Regions from separate parts of the Paenibacillus sp. GCM10023252 genome, predicted to be linked through region 2. Evidence: riboswitches for the same ligand, from Rfam matches in the RefSeq annotation. Region 2 holds a riboswitch; the other holds the start of a gene.
What was found. A riboswitch is a leader RNA that binds a small molecule or an ion and turns the genes downstream of it on or off. The one in region 2 is predicted to bind thiamine pyrophosphate.
Positions count from the first base shown of each region.

Region 1: another riboswitch for thiamine pyrophosphate. It lies ahead of thiC (phosphomethylpyrimidine synthase ThiC); the one in region 2 lies ahead of ACFO9Q_RS01525 (ABC transporter substrate-binding protein).

Region 1 covers NZ_JBHSHW010000010.1:369,898-382,139, forward strand. The annotation lists gene ACFO9Q_RS09775 (hypothetical protein) at 1-113, shown strand, start outside; gene ACFO9Q_RS09780 (hypothetical protein) at 407-790, shown strand; gene ACFO9Q_RS09785 (hypothetical protein) at 876-1,709, shown strand; gene ACFO9Q_RS09790 (EcsC family protein) at 1,885-2,634, opposite strand; TPP riboswitch at 3,020-3,125, shown strand; gene thiC (phosphomethylpyrimidine synthase ThiC) at 3,422-5,188, shown strand; gene ACFO9Q_RS09800 (ThiF family adenylyltransferase) at 5,181-6,428, shown strand; gene thiE (thiamine phosphate synthase) at 6,385-7,320, shown strand; gene ACFO9Q_RS09810 (thiazole synthase) at 7,324-8,109, shown strand; gene ACFO9Q_RS09815 (hypothetical protein) at 8,099-8,224, shown strand; gene thiO (glycine oxidase ThiO) at 8,221-9,378, shown strand; gene thiD (bifunctional hydroxymethylpyrimidine kinase/phosphomethylpyrimidine kinase) at 9,379-10,266, shown strand; partial or broken gene ACFO9Q_RS09830 (hypothetical protein) at 10,359-12,242, shown strand, end outside.
Region 2 covers NZ_JBHSHW010000001.1:305,469-317,710, forward strand. The annotation lists gene ACFO9Q_RS01500 (YheC/YheD family protein) at 1-602, shown strand, start outside; gene ACFO9Q_RS01505 (TatD family hydrolase) at 588-1,415, opposite strand; gene ACFO9Q_RS01510 (ABC transporter ATP-binding protein) at 1,418-2,254, opposite strand; gene ACFO9Q_RS01515 (ABC transporter permease) at 2,257-3,024, opposite strand; gene ACFO9Q_RS01520 (thiamine-binding protein) at 3,014-3,316, opposite strand; gene ACFO9Q_RS01525 (ABC transporter substrate-binding protein) at 3,409-4,449, opposite strand; TPP riboswitch at 4,601-4,715, opposite strand; gene ACFO9Q_RS01530 (endo-alpha-N-acetylgalactosaminidase family protein) at 4,852-9,360, opposite strand; gene ACFO9Q_RS01535 (Gfo/Idh/MocA family protein) at 9,509-10,810, opposite strand; gene ACFO9Q_RS01540 (carbohydrate ABC transporter permease) at 10,837-11,682, opposite strand; gene ACFO9Q_RS01545 (carbohydrate ABC transporter permease) at 11,686-12,242, opposite strand, start outside.

The sequences.
Region 1 (12,242 bases), on a different contig from region 2:
ACTATTATAATGATGAAAAGCAAAATGTGCCTAAGTCTCAGGCAACAACTGCTGTTTATTATGAAATTAATTCAGCTGGTGACGTCACGAAAGAGGAAATTAAAAAAATCTAATTAAGTTGAATACAGGAAAATCTTTCGTTAACAGATGCCCCGAAAGTCTCTATGGCTTCTCGGGGCTTCTTTAGCAAGGATTAGAGGTGCAAATTAGTACGAGTCCTAAATGACATATCACTTCGTATCATATGGAGAATTGTTATAGTTAAGTTGACCTTCATTATAGAGCAGGAATGGATTATCTTCGAAGGAATGCAGGAAGATAGGGCTCTAAGTATAAAGTAAGAGTTGGAGAAGTATTTGAAGTTATATAAACGATGACGGAAATGGGAAATTGGGAGGGGCAATAAGTGAATACATTCTTTAGCTCTTTGAACTACTCAGAAGAACTGGTGTTTGCTTTCGGGTCAGGAGCTGCAATATTTATTTTTTCAATATTAATAAAGAGATTCAGTAAGATGATTGCGTACGGATTGTTAGTTTTAAGTCTTTCTAGCATTGGCATGGGTTCCACTAGAGTGCTAGCTGAAAAAAACATAATAGAGCATGATAGTCTTTTGCGTTTATCTCCAGCTGTCGGGGTTTTCATTTTTTTTCACTTATTCTATGTAGGAAGCTTGCGTTTGACAGAAGGAAATAACGAACTCAGAAAACGATTGCATGTTGGATACTTCTCCACCTTGTTTTTTTCTATTTTGTTAATGACGGTATTGGTTTTCGCACATCTCAATTAGTTTAATATGAGTGGTTAAATTTCAATGATGATATAAACAGCTTCTTCATTCGCATGGGTAAAGTTGATTAAGGGAGGTTAATCCCGTGAGAAGGAAAAAAAGAATAGATATTAATTATAAGGAAAAAGATGAATTAATTTTGAGGAACTTGAAGAGTGCTTTATCTCTAAACCATGTAAACTTTAAAGACTTTCCCGATCTTTTGATTATTCCGCAACTATATTCGGATACAAAATTGTATGAAGATATACTAACGTTAATCAGGAATCTAGAGTTTAAACAATTTGAGGTGCGTGAATATACATCAGGTGAATTAAACAAATCCTCCTATTTTGATGCTGTTTTTTATTATCCATGGGAACACGATGACTATGATCCGAAGGAGAATCGAACTCTGTATGACAATAGGAACCGTTGCCCAGTATGTGGAAGAGTTGAATATCAACTTACAGAGCTGCTTCTCAACGCAACTAAAATGGCTAAACATCATATTGTTTATAATTATCCAGATATACTAGTTACATCATTTACAAAGGAAATTATTGAAGATCAGCAACTAACAGGTTGTTCTTTTAGGAAAGTAACTGACTGTAGTAAGCATGAAAAAAAAGACATTTATCAGCTAATAATCAACAATTATTTAGATAAGATGGACATGGAAAAGACAGCTACTGATAAACATCAGTATTGTGAAAAGTGTTTAAGAGGGGCCGTTCTTAGATCTGAAATCTTCTACGATATAGACTCTTTAAAAAATGCTACGGATTTTAATTATTCTAAAGAGTACTTTGGGTTTGGTGTTTATTGTTCACCGAGAGTTATTGTAAGCTCCAAAGTCAGAAACATTTTTAAAGAAAAAGGTATAAGGGTTCAGAGCTATAAGCCCATTACAATAGTAAACTATTGTAATGAGGAGTAAGTTCAACCGATTGAGTATAAATATTGTTCTTTACAACATCAGGGCTCTGGTACTTCGGATAACTTTTTCTCTCCTTTAGCTCACTATCCCCTTCGTTCAGGAACCGAAAAAAAAGGCCATTCGTCCTGATTCCTGAGCAAAGGGGATAGTGAGGCAAAGAGCGTAAAAAGCCGCATCACTCCTGGAAAGACCCTTTGTCCTGAAGCCGTCTCATCCGATAAGCGTTCATACCGGTTTGGCCCAACTCATCAAGCAGACCGTAGTTGGCCCAAGCGCCTACAACGGCTCCGATCCCTGGAATCATTTGCAGCATTTTGCGAAAATCGATCGTGTCTCTGTACTCTTGCTGAAGCTGGCGCCAATCGACTTGATTCGATTCAGAAGGAAGTGTACTTGCCTTCTCCTCCCAGGATCTAACGATGTTAAGGAGCCCTAACTTCTTACTCTGGCTGGAGAACCCCAACTGGAATACGTATAGGATGAACAATCGCTCGCGGTAATTGGTCGTCGTATAGCCATAAGCATGGGCAAGCTCGAACAGGAATTTGATCTTGATGCCGATGAGCACCGGGAAATCCACGAGACCTAGCATAATTCCGCCAGCACCCGTCCCGGCGCCTTCTGCGGCGGCTATTTTTTTGTAGAGGGAGAGCAGCTCCTCCGCCCGTATATCGCTGTCTGCTAGGGAAGCTCCATGCAAAGGTTCATTCTTCGGAATGTAATCCATGGTGAACAGACTCGTCTGTACAATCCCCTTCACTGCTGTCGTTAAGGCTTGATGAACCTTATCTGGGATAATGGAATTGATTCGAGATGAGATGGACTTTGAGGCTTTCTCCAGCATGCCTGGCGACTTCAACAGTTCCTTCTCCCACAGAAGCAGCTTCTTGGCCGTCTGCTCTTCATACAAGGTGTAGTTGGTCATTACGTAGCTCTCCTTTATTTCTTCTGCAGTTTTGTTTTTAATACGTTACAATTTCTTAGATGTAGCATATAAAATGGGATCTGCTTTACTTACAAATTTATATGCTAGTAGGAATTCTATACTTTTATGTGATAGGTATGTATAGTTAGTAGTATTCAACTTATGCTTCACATTTCTTTTATTTTAATTAGGATAGGAGTTTTATCACTTATGAATAAAATTAAGCCTTCAAAATTCTTTCTTGTAGTTCTAGTCATCTTCATACTAACTGTGATTATTGTTGAATATCTTGGAAATAAGTAATGTGTTGCCTATCCTATACTGACGGGAGCTTATTACAAGCTAGAGTTGACACATTCTCCCTCCCAAGGTATAGTCAAACCAAGAAATCCACTAGGGGCGCCCTCCGCGGGCTGAGATTAAGCGTTAGCTTAGGTCCCTTCGTACCTGATCTGGGTCATGCCAGCGTAGGAAAGTGGGAATGCGTGATAAGCTTCAGCGGGAGCAGGATTCACACACACCGAGCCCAACCGGGTCGGTCGATGAGTCTCCTAGGTGAATGGAGCAGGCTAAGCAACTCAGCCTGAGTCATTCGAACCCAACTGCTGACGACTTCTAACACATTTCAGCCGCTCCCTCGCAGGGGGCGGCTTATTTTATTGCCAGCCCCTCTGCGTTAGAAGGAGCCGCGTCTGTTGATGCGGTGTGCGGCTTTACCTTTTTCCGAGTATACGCCTAAGATGGCCTCCTAGTGGAATCTACTATTCTATCTGGGAGGTTATTCGTTATGTCCATTATTCTGCCCCCGCTGCCGGGAAGCCGCAAGGTGTATGTGAGAGGATCGCGTGAAGATATACAGGTGCCGATGAGGGAGATTGCGCTGGAAGCAAGCCGCGGGCGCGACGGATCGGAGCAGCCGAATGAGCCGCTGCGCGTGTACGATGCAAGCGGGGTATACACCGATACGGACTACAGCGTCGATATTCGCAAGGGTCTGCCGTCTGTTAGAGAGGGCTGGATTACGAGCCGGAGCGACGTAGAGACGTACATAGGGCGGGAGGTCCGTCCCGAGGACAACGGCTTCGCCACGCAGGAGAAGGCGGAGGAGAAGGGAGCGGAGCTGTTCCCCGAGGTGAGCCGCAGGCAGCCGCTGCGAGCGAGACCTGGCCGCAATGTGACGCAGCTGCATTATGCCAAGCAAGGCCTCATTACCCCGGAGATGGAATACATTGCGATTCGGGAAGGGATGGAGCCGGAGTTTGTGCGCGGCGAGGTCGCAGCGGGGAGGGCCATTATTCCTGCGAACATTAATCATCCGGAGAGCGAGCCGATGATTATTGGACGGCATTTTCACGTGAAAATCAACGCAAATATCGGAAACTCCGCCGTCGCCTCCTCTATCGAGGAGGAAGTAGAGAAGATGACGTGGGCGACCCGGTGGGGCGCGGACACGATTATGGACCTGTCGACCGGACGTAACATCCATACAACACGGGAATGGATTATTCGGAACTCGCCGGTTCCCGTCGGGACGGTGCCGATCTATCAAGCGCTGGAGAAGGTGAACGGCAAGGCGGAGGATCTGAGCTGGGAAGTGTTCCGCGATACGCTCATTGAGCAGGCGGAGCAGGGCGTAGACTACTTCACCATTCATGCGGGCGTGCTGCTGCGCTACATTCCGCTGACGGCGAAGCGGGTGACGGGCATCGTATCACGGGGCGGTTCAATCATGGCTGCATGGTGTCTGGCGCATCACAAGGAGAACTTCCTGTACACCCACTTCGAGGAGATCTGCGAGATTATGAAGGCGTATGATGTCTCCTTCTCACTGGGCGACGGACTGCGTCCCGGCTCAATTGCCGATGCGAATGATGAAGCTCAGTTCGCTGAGCTGGATACGCTCGGTGAGCTGACGAAGCGGGCTTGGAAGCATGATGTGCAGGTGATGGTAGAGGGTCCCGGCCATGTGCCGATGCATCTCATTAAGGAGAATATGGACCGTCAGCTGGCGGTGTGTGATGAGGCTCCATTCTACACGCTCGGACCGCTGACGACGGATATTGCACCGGGCTATGACCACATTACATCAGCCATCGGAGCAGCGATGATTGGCTGGTTCGGAACGGCGATGCTGTGCTATGTGACGCCGAAGGAGCATCTGGGGCTGCCGAACAAGGAGGATGTGAAGGAAGGCGTCATCACGTACAAAATCGCCGCCCACGCCGCAGACCTCGCCAAAGGCCATCCGAGAGCGAAGCAGAGAGACAACGCTCTATCGAAGGCTCGCTTCGAGTTCCGCTGGCGGGATCAGTTCCATCTCTCGCTCGATCCGGAGCGAGCGATGTCCTATCATGATGAGACGCTGCCGGCTGAGGCGGCGAAGTCGGCTCACTTCTGCTCCATGTGCGGACCGAAGTTCTGCTCCATGCGCATTACGCAGGACATTCGCGAATACGCGGAGCAGAACGGAATGGAGACAACGGAAGCGATTGAAGCCGGCATGAAGGAGAAGTCGGATGCCTTCAAGGCTTCAGGGAGCAGTATCTATGCCTGATTGGCCTGATCGGTACTCGAGACAGGTAAGGTTCGCAGGTATTGGCGAGGAAGGGCAGGCTAAGCTGAAGGCTTCACGTGTGCTAGTCGCTGGGCTGGGGGCGCTTGGCGCCTCCCTTGCCCAGCATATGGTGCGGGCAGGTGTCGGCAAGGTCGTCATCGTCGACCGGGACTATGTCGAGCCAAGCAATCTGCAGCGGCAGATGCTCTATGACGAAGAGGATGCGCTGACCTCATTGCCGAAGGCGGAAGCCGCGGCGCGTAAGCTGAGGCGGATGAACAGCGAGATTGAAGTAGTAGCCCATGTGTTGGATATTAATGAGTGGAATGCGGCAGAGCTTGTTGGCGGGGTCGATCTCGTGCTCGATGGCACGGATAATGCAGAGACTCGATTGCTGCTGAGTGACAGCTGCTATGAGCTGGGCATTCCCTTCCTATACGGTGGGGTGACGGGTGCGCAAGGGATGACGGCTGTGCTGATTCCAGGCGAGACCGCCTGCTTGCGCTGCCTGATTGGAGGGGATGAGCCGAAGGAGGATGGGGATACCTGCGATACCGTAGGCGTAATCTCGCCGGCGGTTGAACTCGTGGCTTCGCTTCAGGCGGCGGAGGCGTTGAAGCTGCTGTGCGGAAGGGACGGGGAATTGCGGCGCACTTGGCTCTCGATAGAGCTCTGGCCGTTCCGTATGCGAGAGATGGGGATGCCCGTTGGCAATCCAAGCTGCGAGTACTGCGGCAGGTCGGCAGAGGAGAGGCAGAGAGGCAGCCTGGCAGGCGGCAGGGAACGTGCAGAGAGGCAGTATGTCGGTCAGGCAGCCAGCAGGGGTGACGCGAGGGTCAATCTGAGTGACAGCTCTGCAGTCACGGCGAGCAATCGAAGCGGCGGTCAAGCTGACACAGGCAGCAGAACATGGTCCGAAGGCAGAGGCGGTGCAGACACCGTTATCCTCTGCGGCAGAGACAGCGTGCAGGTGACGCTGCCCGGTGCGCTGAATTTGGCGGAGTTAGGCAGCCGACTGGAGAAGCTAGGGCTCCCGATGACGATTAACCCTTACCTTGTAAGGGTGGAGCTGGCTGCGGGGGAGCGGTTGGTTTGTTTTGCCGAGGGCAGGGTGTTGGTGCAAGGGACGACGGATCGACAGCTCGCTTGGGAGCTGTGTGAGCGGTGGTTGATGATGGAGGAAGGAGAGAGCGGCAATGAGCGATTGGCGAGACTGGGAGCTGTACGTGATTACGGGTGAGAATTATCATCCTGGGCGCGAGCTGCTGGCGGTGATGGAGCAGACGCTTCAGGGCGGGGCACGTATGGTACAGCTTAGAGATAAGTGGGCGAGCAAGGAGGAGCTGCTTCAGAAGGGGCATGCTCTGCGGGCTCTGACAAGGAAGTATAACGTTCCGCTCATCATTAATGATTATGTGGATATTGCACTGGAAGTGGAGGCAGACGGTGTCCATCTGGGACAGGAGGATGGGGGTCTGGAGGAAGCGAGGCGCTTATTAGGGCCAGACCGAATCATCGGCATCTCTACTCACAAGATTGAGCAGGCCAGAGCGGCCGAGCGTGGAGGGGCTGACTATATTGGAGTTGGTCCCGTGTATCCGACAGGCACGAAGCCGGGGAGAGAAGCGGTCACCCCTTCGTACGTGCGGCAAGTAGCTACGGAGATTCGCATTCCGTTCGTTGCAATCGGAGGAATAACACTGAGCAATGTAGATGAGGTTCTGCAAGCAGGGGCAACCCGAGTCTGCGCGGTATCTGCTATCGTGGGAAGTGCTGATCCGGCGGATGCATGCAGGCAGTTCCTGAGCAAGGTGCAAGAGGCAGCTGCTGCTAAGGCTGCCGTAAGCATTGGTGCTGATGCAAGGGCCAGTCGAGGCATCTATGCAGCTGCAGGGGCTAGCGCTGGCACTGGCACTCGCGGTGAGAGGCTGGTCAAGCGGATTATCGTGAACGGGCTGGAGCAAGCGACGAGAGCAGACAGTCTGGCTGACCTTGTGCTGGAGCTTGGGCAGCAGAATAGACGGATGATTGCCGAGCTTGATGGTACTGTCGTGGACCGAAGCCGCTGGCATGACACTACGATCGAACATGGTGCGGTCCTAGAGCTCGTTCACTTCGTAGGAGGCGGTTAACCTATGTGGCATGGAGATGAACTCATCATCGGGGGGCAGAGGCTGACCTCCAGATTGCTGCTAGGAACCGGGAGATTCCCGAGCCCAGCCATCCTGCAGCAGGCGATTGGTGCCTCAGGTTCGGAGGTGCTCACCTTCGCGGTGAGGCGGGTAGATCTCGACAGCACCGAAGATGACTCCTTGCTGCAGCACCTGCCGGAGGGGCGCTTCACTTATCTGCCGAACACCTCTGGAGCAAGCACCGCGTCGGAAGCTGTTCGATTAGCCAAGTTGGCGCGTGCCGCTGGACTAGGCAGCTGGATTAAGGTGGAGATTAGTGGAAGCGCTCGAACATTGCTTCCAGATCCTATTGAGACGCTGAGGGCAACCGAGCAGCTCGTACGAGAAGGCTTCACCGTTCTGCCCTATACCTCGGATGACCCCATACTATGCAAGCGGCTGGAGGAAGCAGGGGCAGCTGCCGTCATGCCGGGAGGCTCGCCGATCGGGACGGGTCTCGGATTGCTGAACACGTATAATCTGGGACTTATTATAGAAGAGGCGAATGTACCCATTATCGTGGATGCTGGGATAGGCTCTCCCAAGGATGCTGCAGAAGCGATGGAGCTGGGGGCAGGGGGCATTCTCGTGAATACGCCTGTAGCGAAGGCGAACCATCCCGTACAGATGGCGCAGGCGATGAAGCTCGCGGTGGAGGCCGGCCGGCTTGCGTACTTGGCTGGGCGTATTCCGAGGAAGAGGTATGCGTCTGCCAGCAGTACGCTAGAGGGCAGCTTGTATGGATCATGAGGCGCGTCTGCCAGCAGCACGCTGGAGGCCAGCTTGTATGCATCATGAGGCGAGGACGGTGCTGCTGTTCGAAGTCAATCTGGCAGCGCATGACCTTGGGGAGGTGTGGTTGTGAGGAGACATAGTCAGGTGGTTGTGCTGGGTGGCGGAATCATTGGCTTGTCCTGTGCCTTGGAGGCGTCTCTTAGAGGCTTCCAGGTGACCTTAATTGAGCCGGGCAAGCTAGGTGGCCAGGCTTCGGGCGCAGCGGCTGGCATGCTCGCCCCTTACTCGGAGAATACGGAGCAGCCGGATGCCTTCTTCGAACTGAGCTTGGCTAGCCTGCGTAGATACCCCGAGTGGATTCGACTCGTGGAGGAGCTCTCCGGCAGGCATACGGAGTGGGTTCGGAGCGGCAGCCTAGGCGTGTGCTATCATGAGGCCGATATTCAGCCTATGACGTCACGATTGGAATGGCAGAATGCGTGGGGAGCCAGGGCAGAGCTGCTCGACAATAAGGCCTTGCAAGGATTGGAACCGGCTCTGACGGATCAAGCGGTATGCGCGGTCTACTACCCGGAGGAGAGCCATGTTCATGCGCCTCTCCTCGTCTCTGCGGTGGAAGAAGCTTGCCGCAGGCAAGGGGTCCAGCTCGTTGCACAAGCTGGTGAAGCAGCGGTGCTGGATACGCACAGCGAGAGCGGCGCAGCTGTGCAGACTGCATCTGCAGGCCGCTATAGTGCGGACCGGCTCATGGTGTGCGCTGGAGCCTGGTCGGGAGCATACGAGCGATGGCTGGGAATTCCCGTCCCGATTCATCCTATTCGCGGCCAGATCTGCAGCTATGATGTGCCATATGGGGAGGTAGGTCATATGATCATGACTAGCCAAGCCTACTGGGTAGGCAAGCAGAATAATCAGCTCGTATGCGGAGCATCCGAGGATGTTGCCGGGTTCGACGCAACGGTAACGGAGCGCGGAATTGGACGGCTAATCCGGAGCACGCAGCGAGCGCTGCCCTTCCTGGCCGGGAGGGAACCGACAGTCCGCTGGGCAGGGCTGAGGCCGGCAACGCCGGACGGACTTCCGCTGCTGGGAGTCGTTCCTGACAAGCCTGAGGTCATCGTCGCTGCTGGCCATTATCGCAACGGCATTCTGCTCTGTCCGATTACAGCGGCAGTCACAGGCGCCTTGCTGCAAGGCAAGCTAACCGATGATCTAGCCGCTCTCCGGATTGAAGCCTGTGCGCCTCATCGGTTCAGGACAGGTCATGACAGGAGGTATGGTTAGATGAATGTGGCTAATGCGAAGAGCAGCCGTCCTCGTGTGCTTACTATTGCCGGATCGGATTCGGGAGGCGGCGCCGGCATTCAAGCGGATCTGAAGACTTGGCAGGAGCTCGAAGTATTCGGAATGTCTGCTATTACAGCCGTTACCGCACAGAACAGCCTAGGTGTGCAAGACGTTCATGCCATACCCGTACCCATCATAACTTCACAGCTTGAGGCTGTTCTGTCCGATATCGGAGCGGACGCGGTGAAGACGGGCATGCTCCACTCTGCCGAGGCCGCAGCTGCAGCTGCAGCTGCCATGCGGAAGTACAAGGTGGAGCAGCTCGTGCTGGATCCTGTGCTGACTGCGAAGAATGGCCATCGGCTGCTGGCGGAGGAAGCGCTGCAAGCGCTCAAGGGGGAGCTCATCCCGCTAGCTCAGGTCATGACGCCTAACATTCCGGAAGCCTGTGTACTGTTGAATATTCGTGAAGAAGAGATACGCACAACGAATGATATGGTGGACGCAGCACGCTGCTTGCTCGCTATCGGCTCACGCTGGGTACTGCTTAAGGGAGGCCACCTGCCGCAGCGAACGGGAGGAGAAGAAGAGGCTGTTGATGTGCTGCTGGCCAGCACTCCGCACGCGGAGCCCATTCTGCTGCGTTCCCCGCGAATCCCTACGCGGCACACGCATGGTACCGGCTGTACGCTTGCCGCAGCGATTGCTGCTTATCTCGCCAGAGGCTGCAGTGTGCCGGAAGCGGCTGGCGCGGCTAAGCTTTTTACCCTGAGAGCTATTGAACAATCCTTCGCTCTAGGAGCGGGTATCGGTCCCTTATGGCACGCCGCTCACCGAGCATCGAACGATGCTTCTAATCTGCATGCAGCCCCTCGTCCAAGTTGACGGGTGGGCTGTTTTTTCGCGGAACGAGTGACACGCCTATAGGTAGGAGCATATATTGTCTATGACATTTCTGCTGGAAGAAGGAGAGGGCAATGGCTAATAACAGAAAAGGGAAGAGCCCCAAGGGGCGAAAGCCGCTTTTTTATGTCGATAATCCGAATGCTTCCGAGTTACAATGGCTGGATGACTTGAACAGCAAGAAGAGTACGATCACGGGACCAAGTGCAGGCAGCAAGACGAACCGCAAGCCTGCCGGAGACAATAAATCAGAAAAAAACGCGAGTATTAGCGGATATGCCCCGGCCCCACCTGCAGCTCCTGCTCCTATTGCAGATAACGAACCTGTGAGTCAGGAGCCAGCGGTAGAGTGGACGGCTAGCTTGCAGTCTGCGGCACAGCCTCCTGCGCCTGCCATCATCGCTTCAACTGCTGATCAGACCTCGCTTCGTGCAGAAGCTCCTGTATTAGAAGAGAGGCTTGCCCAGGAAGAAGCACCGGTTGCAGAGGAAGAGAGTAAGCAGGAGGAAGAGCAGCCCGAGACGATTCAGCTGACCGTAGAAGAGCGGCTGGAGAGAGTAGAGGAGATTCGCAACCCTGAGCGTCCACTCGCCTTCATCTACACGGATGATCTTGCCGACCATTCCATCACGACCGAGAAGCTTGCTCTAGGCTCAGTGAATCATTCCAAGCTCCAGACTGGCAGTGTAACGAGCGATATTATTGCCGATTATGCGGTGGGAAGTCTACAGATTGCTGACGGAGCAGTGACTGGACAGAAGCTGGCTTCGGATTCCATTACAGGTGAGCACCTAGCGAAGAATGCCATATCCGGCAGCAAGATTCGCGACCGCTCCGTGACGGGTGACAAGCTGAAGGATGGGAGCGTCTCTTCCGAGAAGCTGGCAGACCGAACCATCTCCTCTGACAAAATCGCTGAAGGCTCCATTACTGCGAAGCACCTCAGCCCCTTCCTTATTACATCTGAGCTGATAGGCGAGCAGGCTGTATCCGCAAGCAACATTCGCAGCGGGGCCATCACTTCGGATCATCTAGCTAGTGAATCCATCACAACCTCCAAGCTGCTCGATGGTGCAGTCACCCACTCGAAGGTTCGTGATGGCGCGATAACTGGGGATAAGATTGCAGCAGAAGCGATAGATTCTACTCATCTTAAGCCTAATCTGCTGCTGGCAGAGCACGTTGCGGTTGGTATCGTCCAGGGAAAGCATATCGCCCCGGGCGCAATCGACTCGGAGCAGGTAGCCGAAGGGGCAATAGGATCAAGAGAGCTGAAGGACGGCGCAGTGGACTCCTCAAGTCTCGCAGAGGGGAGCATAGCCTCCTTACATCTGCAGCCAGGAGTGATCCTAAGCCAGCACATAGCAGCCGCTCAGATCGGCTCCGAGCATCTCGTTGACCTATCGGTAACGTCTGCGAAGATCTCTGATCAGACGATCTCTACGATCAAGCTCGTCGATCATGCCGTAACGGTCTCCAAGCTCGCGGATCAGAGTGTTACCGCTCAGAAGCTAATGGAAGATACGGTGCAGACGAGGCATCTCGGGCAGAACAGCGTGACCGGCGACAAGCTTGCAGAAGGATCGGTTGAGAACCGTCATCTAACGGCAGGCGCAGTGTCGGAGCAGCAGCTTAGGGCGGGAGCGGTATCCCGCATCCACCTGCAGAACGGTGCTGTAGATGAAGAGAAGCTGGCTCCGCTGGCGGTTAGGGAAGAGCATATTGGTTACGCCGCTGTAGGGATGTCGCAGCTGGCTGACCAGTCCGTCTCGGAGAGCAAGCTGGCGGAGGGGGCTGTATCTTCATCCCGATTAGCGGATGGAGCTGTGCTTGGCAGACATCTCACCGATGAAGGAGTCACCTTCGATAAGATTGCGCCGGACAGCATTCGTGCCTACCATCTCTCCGAAGGGTCTGTCACTTCAGAGGTCATAGCAACGAATACGGTAACTAGTGAT
Region 2 (12,242 bases):
CGAACTATGGCAATAAGGGGCTCGGGGTATACCGGGCTGAGCTGAAGGATTCAGGAGAGATTCATATTGGGGAACATCATCTCAAGCCCCTCATTATCGCAGCTGATATGGCACAGTTCCACGAAGTCACGGATGCGATCATTGGCAGCACGCCCTATATTGTTCAGCAAGGAGTTCATATTCAGACCTTAACTGGCAGAACCTTCGATATTCGAATCCTTGTGCAAAAAAATAAGACGGGCTCCTGGTCAATTACCAGTGCTATAAGCCGTGTCGCCTTCAGCGGCTGCTTCAACACGAGCATCTTCGAGAAAATGTGTGTAGCCAGGGAGGCACTTCAATACTTGTATTCGCCTGACGCGGCGCAAGCTCAACTTCATACGAGCTATATGTTAAGCTTGCTAGCAGCAGAAGCAATCGAATTACGCAGCGGCTTGCATCTTGCTGAGATTAGCGTAGATCTCGCCATTGACGAGGAGGATCATCTCTGGATTATTGAAGTGAACGGAATGCCGCAGAAAAGCTTGTATCGCTCCTTCCAGAGCTATCGCAATGCCTATAGACGCCCGCTCGAGTACGCAGCATATCTATATGAGCGGTGACTCATACATTCGGCGAGCATTATTCAGCAGAGCGGCAGACGCCGTCTCTACTGAGATGCCCTTAAGCTGTGCAATGTGATGAATGACATCAAGCACCATGGATGGCTTCGTTGCCAATCCTTCGTATTCCCTCTCGAACGGCCACGGTCCATCCGTCTCCGCCATCATCAGCTCAAGCGGATAAGCTCGAACGAGCTCCTGAATCTCACTCTCATAGGAGACGTCGGGTGTAATTGAGATGAAGCAGCCGAGGGCAATCATACGCTGAATCGTCGCCATACTTCCCTTGAACCAGTGAAAATGGGCTCGCTTAACGCCGTATTGCTCAAGCATATCGCAAGCCTTGTCAGCATCCTCATAGACGGCATGTAGAACAATCGGACGGCGGAGCTCTGCTGCAAGTGCGATGAAGGTATCCAGCAGCTGCAAGTACGGCTCCTCATCGAATGGTGTTGCCTCTGATTGTGCAGCCATCCTCGTGTAATACGGAAGCCCCACCTCTCCAATCGCGAACGATTCGCCCGCTTCATGCCTCTCCCTTATCCACTCGACAAGGTCGCTCATCTGCTGTTCGGTCGGCACGGGCTGCTCGGGATGGAAGCCATAAGCAGGAAGCACACGGCCGGGGAAGCTCCTCGCTAGTTCATAGTTGACCCGACTGGATTCAAGATTCATAGAGACGGCCACAACCGCCTCACCTCCGTCAGCGAATGCTTGCTCGAGCAGCGGCGCTCGCTCAGCCTCGTCGTAGAGGTCGAGATGAATGTGGGCATCCATCCAAGGCAGGATGGCATCTCTAGCAGGAAGACTCATCCTCATCGCACCCCCTGTCCGTTAACCGTTCCAAGTAAGTCATAGATGGTCTGCTTCAGCCCATTGAATACGGGGTCCGTCCATAAGGCAGCTGCTCTCGGCCTTGCGAACGGCACGATAATCTCCTTGATCACAGACGCTGGCGGAGCGGACATGACGAGTATTCGGTCGGAGAGCAGCAGCGCTTCCTCAATGCTATGTGTAACGAACAGAACGGAACGCCGGTTCTGCTCCCACAGTGACAGCAGCCACTGCTGCATATGCATTCTCGTCAAGGCATCAAGCGCGCCGAACGGCTCGTCCAGCAGCATGAGCGGCTTGGGCGACAACAGTGCTCGCAGGAAGGATACCCGCTGCTGCATGCCGCCTGACAAGACATGCGGATACGCGTCCTTGTATTCTTCAAGCCCTACACGCGGAAGCCACTCCCTGGCTAACGTGCTGGCCTCGCTTCGGGACAGCCCTGCCACACCAAGCGCGAGTTCAACATTAGCGCTGACAGTGAGCCAAGGGAGCAGCGAAGCCTGCTGCGGCATATAGGTGATATGGCCTCTCTCCCCGGTCGTAGGCCGTCCCTCTATCCGGACCTCGCCTGCTGAGGGCATTGCAAGGCCTCCAATCATCTGGAAGAGGGTCGTCTTGCCGCTGCCCGATGGGCCAATCAGGGAGACGAACTCCCCGTCTGCGACGGTTAGCGACAAGTCTCGAAGGATGACCTTCTCCGGCTGCCCGCGGCTGCCGGCGAAGCTTAAGTGGATGTTCGACAGCTCTAATGCCTTAGGTCTGTCCTTAGGTCTGTCCTCAAGTCTATTCTTATCTATGTCCGTATGTCTGTGCATATCTAATGGTCCCCTTCCGCTTGCCGCCACCTTACAACCATTCTCTCTGCGAGAACAACCAGCCCGAACAGAATTAAGCTGAGCGCTACTATGAGAATGACCGCTGCGAACACTCGAGGCGCCTTGTAAGACTTGGATGAGAGCAGCATGAAGTGGCCCAAGCCGCTCTGGGATCCAATCCATTCTGCAACCACAGCGCTCGTCACGCTGTAGGAGGCGGCGATCTTAAGTCCGGAGAACAGATAGGGAACAGCATGAGGCAACTCCAGCCGCCAGAAGAGCTGACTGCGGCGTGTTCCAATCATGAGCATGTAATTCCGCAGCTTCGGATCGCTCTGTGTCAGCCCTGTCAACATAGCTACGCAGATTGGGAAGAAGCAGACAATGACGACGAGCAGCACCTTCGGCAGCAAGCCATAGCCCAGCCATAGGACCAGCAGCGGACCAAGCGCAATAATGGGCACGTTCTGCGTTAAGACTAGCAATGGGTAGACGCCAATCCTAGTTCCGGGAATAATATGCAGGACGGCGGCGAGCACGAAGCCCGCCGCCGCACCTCCTATGAAGCCTAACAGGGTAAGCTCTGTTGTCGCCCACGTGTTCTCCAGCAGTCTCGGCGCTATTGCGATCGCTTCCCTACCTACGTCTAACGGCGAAGGCAGCAGCCACTTCTCAATACCGCTCCACATCACTCCGGCCTGCCAGACGATAAGCAAGGCAGCCATTACAGCTGCAGGCGGCCATATGCGGGCAAGCCGATTACTGCCCATCCGGGTACTTCTCCAGCAAGCGGCCCATCGATGCCCCGTCCGCAGGATTATAATAGATCTTGATCTGAGAGATTACTGAAGGGCAGCCGAGCTCGGCCATTCCTTCATTCATCTGCTTCACGATGCCCAGCAGCTCACTGAGCTCACCCTCCATCGTCGTCTCCAGCGGGGCAACCCGGTAAGGAACACCCGATGCCTTAATGATTGCAATAGCGCGATCCACATAAGGAATGACGCTCTCCCCGCCGGGAGTATGAGGCAGAATCTGAATGCTTACTAATGCGTTAGCCATAGGAACACTCCTCTGATGAATGTCTTCATGATTCATGATATATATTGCTTGGCGGGCCTAAGCCCTCCTGCATACTTTTGCTCAGCCAATCCTTACTTCTTCGCTGGAAGATAGTCGTTCGTGAACGCCTTATCTGCATCCAGCTCCTTCTCCAGCAGCTTATGCTCCAGCATCCACTCGGCATAGTTCACCCATACGTCCCGCTTCTGCTCTCCCCACCGCGGCGCATCATCCTGGTAGCGCGGGCTCAGCCACTTCTGGCTGGCACGGACCAGCTTCGGATCCAGATCCGGCTCAGCCGCGATGAGCACCTCTGCTGCATCCTCTGGATGGTCAATCGCATACTGGTACCCTTCCGCAGCTCCAGCGACGAACGCCTTCACCAGCTCGGGCTTGCTCTCCATCAGCTTCTCGCTCGTCGCCAGCACAGGCGTGTAGTAATCCAGCTTGTCGCTGTAATCCGTCAGATACAGCATGTTCAGCTTCTCCCCGCGCAGCTCCGCCTCTACTCCAGTCCATGCATAGTAGATCCAGGCGAAGTCAATGTCCCTCTTCACTGCCGTGAAGAAGTCGGCGTCGCCGATACTGACGATATTCACCTTGCTCACATCGCCGCCCTTCTCCTGCATGATGGAGTCAATGACCGCTTCCTCGACAGGAGCGCCCCAGCCGCCGTAGGTTTTCCCTTCGAACGCCTTCGGTGAATCAATCCCCTTGGCAAGCGGGGAAGCGAATCCGGATGTATTATGTTGAATGACGGCCGCGATTGACACAAGCGGCACATTCTCCATCCTTGCCATCGTAATGGCCTCTTGATAAGAGACTCCGAACTCTACTTCTCCCTTGGCTACCAGCTGATCTGCCCCAGTCTGCCCCGGCTGAATAATCTCTACATCCAGCCCCTGCTCTGCAAAGTATCCCTTATCCCGCGCCACATACAGGCCGGTATGGTTCGTGTTAGGTGTCCAGTCCAGCACCACCTTCACCTTCGTCAGCGGCTTGTCCGCTCCTGCATCGTCTGCATTATCTTCCTTGTTGCTGCCCGAACTGCAGCCTGCCAGCAGCACCAGCACAGCGACTGCTGCCGTCCACCATCTCAGTCTTGCACGTCTTGCTCGGTTACGTTCTCCCATTCTCTCTCCTACCCCTCTCATCTATGCAGGACGAAGATAACTTCTGCTCTCGAGCTCATTAGAAAAAAGCGCCCCCCGATCCGGGAGGCGCTGCATAAGTATGGGCTGTACGTACAGCACGAGCAAGCCATCCCACTCGCATGGGGGCAGTCACTGTGCTACAACTTCATTCCTACGCTGGCATTATCCAGATCAGGTGTAAGGGTCGGGATTATTAGCGTGAATCCCCTCTCAGCCAGTCTCAACCAGCTCCCCGGTACTTATTCAATTTGAAGTTATTTCATCCAATTAATAAGGATTATTATAGCAGAGGACCGCTGGTTTGCCACCTTTATTTTTTGGTGCGTGGCCCAACCTTCCCTCTCCGCCGTTCAGAGGATCCCTGAACACCACCAACTCTCTTTATTGGCCGTATACCTCTACTTCTGCGTAATGATTATAGGCGTTCGCAGTACTGCCGTTTGTCCATAGCCGAACATATCGCGCGTTAACCGGACTAAAAGTCACCGCTTTGCCGCTGCTCGTCTCCACGTACTCCGCGTCGTTGCCGACACCCTGTCCCGATGAGTTATTGGCGTCGTTATTGAAGACGGTTGTCACTCCGGTCTGGAAGGTCGGGTCGTTCGACACCTGCATGATGACGTCACGATAGGTTCTGGAATCGTTGTAATAATGCAACACTTTGAGCGTGTTCAACTGAAATGCCCTTCCCAGATCCAGTTGCATCCATTGGCTTCCCGGATCCTTGATATCCACCCAATCGCCTATGCTGCCGTTCGTTGCTGCCATTTCCCATAGGTAATTCGTTGTACTGAAGGTTGGCTTGAGATTAGCGGCCAGATTGGCGGCGACGTTAACCTCGACCTCCAAATAATGATTCTCGCTGTTAAGGGAATTTCCATTCGCCCAGAATCGGACATAGCGGGCATTAATAGGTGCAAAATTCACTTCTTTCCCGGCTGATGATTCCGCATATTCCGCGTCATTGCCGACACCCTGCCCCGCCGAGTTGTCGGCATCGTTATTGAACACGGTGGATACGCCGGTCTGGAAGGTCGGATCATTCGACACCTGCATAATAACGTCCCGATACGTTCTGGCATCGAAGTAATAATGCCACACCTTGAGGGAAGAAACATTGTACGACGCACCCAGATCCAGCTGCATCCAATGCGGTCCGGCTGCTGTTGTTTTTGCGTATTCCACGGACTTGTTCTTCGTTCCATCCGTCGCGTATGCCGCATTTGTCGCGGCCGTATCGAACGTAGGCGTTCTTCCAAGCGCCGGATTAAAGGCGTTAATGGACTCTCTGTCGTTCGAATTCAAGACTCTTACGTCCACATAATGATTCTCGCTATTGACGGAATTGCCATTGGTCCACAGCCTGATATAGCGTGCTTGAACCGGATTGAACACGACCGTCTTGCCATTCTTCGTCTCTGCATACTCCGCATCTGTTCCTATCCCTTGTCCAGCGGAGTTGTTGGCGTCGTTGTTGAACACCGTGGTTACGTTAGTCTGGAAGGTCGGGTCGTTCGATACTTGCAGAATGACGTCGCGATACGTCCTGGAATCTGCGTAATAATGCCATACTTGTAACTCATTCAGCGTACGAATTCCACCCAAATCAATCTGCATCCATTGCGGGCCGCTAGCGGTTATCTTGGTGTATGCCGCTGAATTGGATGCATCGTTATCGGTGGCCAAATAGCTGGAAGAGACAGAGGTCGTACTGAAGGTCGGCGCTTTCCCGTATGCTAAGTTCCTGAGCGGCAATACGGTCGACCCGTCTTCCGTTACTTCATCCACTGTAAGATCGTCGATCACGAGGTCTGCGATTTGATCTGTCCCTTTCTTGTTTGAAGAATTGACGAACTGAAGTTGAACATCGTCCAAATCTCTCGTGCTGAATTGTAAGGAGGCGGTATTAATCGTGTCCTGGGCGCCGTTTAATGCCGTTACGCCATAGTCGACTCTTTTACCCGGCGAGCTCAGCTTGAAGCTCCAACCGGCTGCCGAATCGAAGAGCGGCTTGTATTTGAAGCTTAACTTATACGTTTTGTTAGGCATGAATTTGAGAAGGCTTGGCAGCGTTTTGACGACCGTTCCGAACGTATTGTAATACACCCTCATGGAATGGTTGCCTGTAATCGTATCGATGGTGAATGGCGTCGGACTATGCGTGCCATCGGCCTTAAGATCGTTCAGATTCGTTACGGCAGCTAAGTCTGCGGTTTCGTCGTGCATGAACGGGCCCGCCCAATGAGTGCTCTCGAACCCATCGTAATAATAATGTCCGCCAGCGCCGTAAGGATTCTCTTCTTCTCTCAAGCGTAGATCATCGAACGTTACCGCGCCGCTATTGCTTGCAAGTCCCCTTAACGTCAACTTGGCCGTTGTCTGGCCAGCCGGCAATGTAAAGTTCACTTTAAGCAGAGGCCAATCTAGACGTTCCTTGGCTACCGTAATCTTTCCGTTAATCGAACTGGCTACAGGGGAGCCTCCGTAATTGCTTACTTCCAGCGAAGCTTCCCTATTGCCCTCCGACTGTCCGAATACGGTGATGGCGTAAGACTTGCCAGGGGTTAGTCCGCTGATCGTTTGACTGACCGATCCTTCCGGGCTGCCGGCGATTTTCAGATACCGGTTGGCATTGGCATCTGTCTCGATCGTAATCGCTGCCGTGCCGCTCTTGGTCCAGCTGGCGAAGGCGCCGCTATTGAATTCGAAGTCCGATATGCTGCTTCCCTCTCCCCAGATAACGGGAGCTTGCGCGCTTGCTCCTTTCAAGATAACGTAACCTTGCTTGGCTAAGTAATTAATCGTAACCTGGTTGTTCGTTACCGGAAGATCCTGCACGTAGACTCTGCCTTCCGTATCCGACAATTTATAGAGCTTCACCGTACTCAGACCATTCCAGCTTTGCGGCAAGGTCCAGGTTCGGGTTCCTCCGGCAGACATATAGGTCAAGATTTTATTTTCCGCTACCGGCTCATAGGGAACGAAGAGCTCTTGCGTACTGTCGTTCAGCTTGGCATATAACACATTATCTCTGTACACGTTGCGGTAGGTGCCGTCATAGACCGACTTCACGTTATGATCCAGCCATGCCGTCCAATTGTTGTTATTCGCCGAATCTTGGAAGACCTTCGTCAGTTTGAAGTTTTTCAGGTACGTATCGACAAGGACTTGCTTCCAGAACCCATTGATTCCATTATTGTAATTATTATTGTAGCTCCAGCCTAGGTAACCATAGTTCGTGTATTGATTAGCCGAGTCTGTAGGGAGTTTATTGGCATAGCCGAGCAAATTTTGATAGTTGCTGTCGCCTACGCCGAAGATCGTCTTGTCGTTCATAATAAATCTGCGGATATTGGAATCTCCATCGTCCATATAGGCATGAACCCAAAGTAACTGTTTTCCACCTTTGGCATAAGGTTTGATATCCGCATTGTACTCATTCAAACCTACCGGGAATTCCGTTGCCAGATTCCATCCGTTTTTCTTGAACTGCTTCACGATTTGATAGAGCTGCCATTTCGAATTCGGGCCGCCGTCCACCAGCTTTACGTCTACATAACCGAATTTCAGATTAGGGAAGGTTGCGCGCAGTGCGTCATAACGCTGATTGAGAAGATGCGATTGCCAATATTCCGTCAGGTTGATCGTACTGCCTTCACTTAGTCTAGTGAAGTATTCCCAGATGATGGGAGCTGTAGTTTTCGGCGTGGCATCATACAAGCTGCTTGCTTTGTAGGTCAAGTCATTGTCCGTATGCAGCCCGACGCTAATATTCCAATTCTTGGCCTCATCGATGAACCAATTGAGCTTGTCGTCCCCTCCCAGCATCTCGGTTCCATGAATTTGAGGGTGTCCGACATTATCCAACCAATTTTTTAATTCGACCATTTGCGGAAAATTATCCGTGGCTAACGCTTGCCTTTTCAACGTATCCAGCATATTCTCATAGGTCCACGGATACCTTCCGCGGTAATTAAGCGCGATATTCATGAACGTCGTTTGCTGCGCGAGCTTGTTCTCCGTTAACTGATTGGCCGGGTCGTTGGTCTCTCCGGGCATAGGGTCCATGATGTCCCTGTACGCGAGAGCCCCGTCCTGCCAATCGATCGTACTATCGTTATTGCGATCTTCCGTAATGACGACTTTCGCCCACGGGAGATCCATCGCTTCGCCACCAGGTCCACGGTACAGATATTCGAACGGCCATGCCCCGGTCCGCTTATCCGTTCCCTGTTGCACGGTTTGTACGTATACATTCTGGCTGGTTAAGCTTACTTCGATTGCAGCGGCTAATTGGTTCGTATACAGTATCGTATGACCGGCTTGCACAGGGCTGCTGTCAACCGCTTTATTCGCGACAGTCCCTATCGTGTCGACCGATTCGTAATTCAGGTTATACGCCATAGCGGATCCGGCTTGGCTCTGCTTGACCGATATCAGATTCCAGTCGGGAATTTCGAGCGTATTCACCTTCGTTGTCCCGCTATCGTCGATAGCGGTTATATTCATGCTCAGTACATCTCCCGCTACCTCGAACACAAGCGTTATGGAGATTGAGAGGCTTGAGATAGTGAGCGTATAGGTAATGACGTTACTCGAAGTCATCGTACTGGTCACAACAGGAGTATACAGCGCGCCGTTGATTTTCACCTTAGATAGACTATTCTCCTGACCGTAGATCACCTTTCCCGTCTTGACATACTGGATAACGCGGGGAAAGTCACGATCCACTTCGACCGTAAGACTGTTACTTGAGATCGTTGCGGAAGCTGCATGTGCCTCCTCTGGATAAAATAACGGCGTAGCGGAGATCAATGTGAGCATACAAAGGAAAGCGGTGGCCCAACGAACATATTGTTTACGTAACCTTATTTTCATTTGGGAAATCATACTCTACTCTTCCTTTCGCTTCAAAGTAATAGATTCATACTTGGCAACTCAGCATAATGCCCATCCAACTCTCGCCTTGACCCTTACTTCAGTTGCTCACCCCCTCTCCACCATGAACTAGAAATGCCGTATCCGATTGATGTCGCGTTTACTCGCTCATCGACACCACACGGCCCTCCAAGCGGGAGCGCTCCGCCGCGAACGCCATCAGATGGCTCTGTACGGAATGGTAAGCCCCGGTTCGAGCCCCTTCGGCCGAGCCGCCTGCGACCAGGCGGCAGAAATCGCGCATGAGCCCTTCGTCGCCGCCGCCGTGCCCCTCGTGCCCGCCGGGCGACTTCAGCGTAATCGTCTCGGTTCGCCCGCTGCCGAACAACGTAATCTCGATCTCATCCTTCTCCATTGAACCTCGAATTTCACCGCGCGTACCCATGATTTTGATCGTGCGACCGATCTCATTCGTGAAGGCGCTCATCGTGAACGCTGCCGTAATGCCGCCCTCGAACTCCAAGTTGACGACCTGATGATCGACGACGTCGTTATCACAATGATAGACGCATCGGCCGTAGGGTCCCGTCTCGAGCGCCCTCCGCCGCGCTTCGTAGCTCGGATCATCGCTAATCGCGCTCGTCGGCCAATCGGTGTCGCTCGTCAAGTAGAGCCGAGGCGCATAATACGGGCAATTGTCGGCGACGGGGCAGCCGTCCAGGCAGCGCTTCGGCGCGCCCGCCGGGGCCTCATCCTTGCGGAAGTGGGAGAGCGACCCGAACGACGATACCTTCGTGCAGTCGGCTCCCGCAAGCCAGAGCAGGATGTCGAGATCGTGGCACGATTTGGCCAGAATCATCGGGCTGGACTCACTCGCCTTGCGCCAATTGCCCCGGACGAAGCTGTGGGCTTGATGCCAGTAGCCGACATTCTCGTTATGCACGATCGACACGACGTTGCCGATCCGCCCTTCTTGGAGCAATTGCTTGAGCGTCGAGAAGAATGGCGTGTACCTCAGCACGTGGCAGATCGCGAACAGCTTGCCGCTCGATGCCGCCATATTGCCCATCCGGATGCATTCCTCGGGGTAGGTCGACATCGGCTTCTCCAGCAGGACGTGGAGACCTGCTCCCATCGCGGCCATGGCCGGCTCGTAATGCATCTTGTCTTGTGTACAGATGATGGCGGCGTCAGCGTACAGCTTGTTCGAAGAACCAGCTGCACGGCCCGCCCCGTTCTTCAGCTCCGCGCCGCCTTCCGTTATCGCGTCCAGCAGCTCCTTCCAGTCCGCATAACCACGCTTTTCGTCCAGACCGTGACGAACGAGGATTTTGCGGCGGCGCTCCTCGTTCGGCTCCGCTACGGCGACGACTTGCATCCGTTCGGGATGGCTATTGGCGTATTCCGTATAGATTTGCCCTCTGAGTCCCGCACCGAGCAGGACGACTTTTACCGGTTTCATTGTACGAACACTCTCCTTGATGTGGGTTATCCCTTGATTGCACCCGAAGTAATGCCTGCAATCATGTACTTCTGCATGAACAGGAAGAAGAGCAGAAGGGGCAATATGGCGAGGAACATCATCGGGAAGAACGTCGTCCAGTCCGTCGAGAACTCTCCGATGTTGCGGAACACCTCGAGCAGCAGCACGCCGTGCTCCCTCTTATGCAGGAATAGCAGCGGGGTCAGAAAGTCGTTCCAGGTGTTAAGACCGGCAATGATGGCGACGGTAGCGACAACCGGCTTCAGCAAGGGCAACGTAATTCGGAAGAAGGTGCCGAATACGCCGCAGCCGTCAATCTTGGACGCTTCCTCCAGCTCCAGCGGAATCGACGAGATGAAGTTGCGGAACATGAAGATGCCAAGCGGCAAGTTATAGCAGATTTCGAGCAGAATGACGGCGGCGAACGTATCCATGAGATGCAGCGTTCTGACGAGCTTGTACAATGGCAGCAGGGCGATCTGATACGGCACCATCATGCCGATTAGGAATACAGCGAACACTCCCCGATTAAGCCGGCTGGCTCTCCTTGAGATGGCATACCCTGCCATGGCGGACAGGAGTACAATGCCGACTACGGATATGCCGGTAATCAGAACGTTGTTTTTGAGTACGTTGATGTAATTCATCGACCGGAACGCTCTGGCGTAATTGTCCAGTGTCGCGTCCCAAGGCAAGCCGAGAGGATAGAGTAAGGCTTGCTCGGGCGTCTTGAACGTGGTCACGACCAAGTAATAGATCGGGATGAAGAAAATAATCGAGAGCAAAATCATGAACGTCTCCAGCGATAGAAGGAATCGGCGCTCCGTGCGGTAATAAGATGACCGGGCCATCGGCTACTCTCCCTCCCAAAGGCGCAAAATACGTAAATAAGTGAAAGTCATGACGGCCACGACGATCATAAACACGATGCCAAACGCCGAGCCTTGTGCATAGAACCCTTCTTCAATTCCTTTATTGAACATGACGGAAATAATCGTCTCCGTCGCGTGCCCAGGTCCGCCCTTCGTCAATGCGAACACCGAGTCGAATACTTTCATTCCGCTGATAAGCGATGTGACCGTGCAGAACGTAATGGCGGGCAGGAGCAACGGCAGCGTAACGAACCGGAACGTCTGGAAGCGTCTTGCTCCGTCGATTTTGGCCGCCTCGTAATATTCCGGCGAGATGCTCTGCAAGTTGGCAAGGTAGATGACCATCTGATACCCGGCCCATTGCCACACCTGGGTGAAGATAACGGCATACATGGCGAACTTCGAATCGCCGAGAAAGTTGATTTTCTGAAAACCAAGCGCCTGCAGCCCTTGATTAATTAAGCCGAAGTCCGTTGGCGAAAGCAGGTAGTTCCATAAATATCCGATGACGAGAACGCTGAATACACTCGGCATGAAGT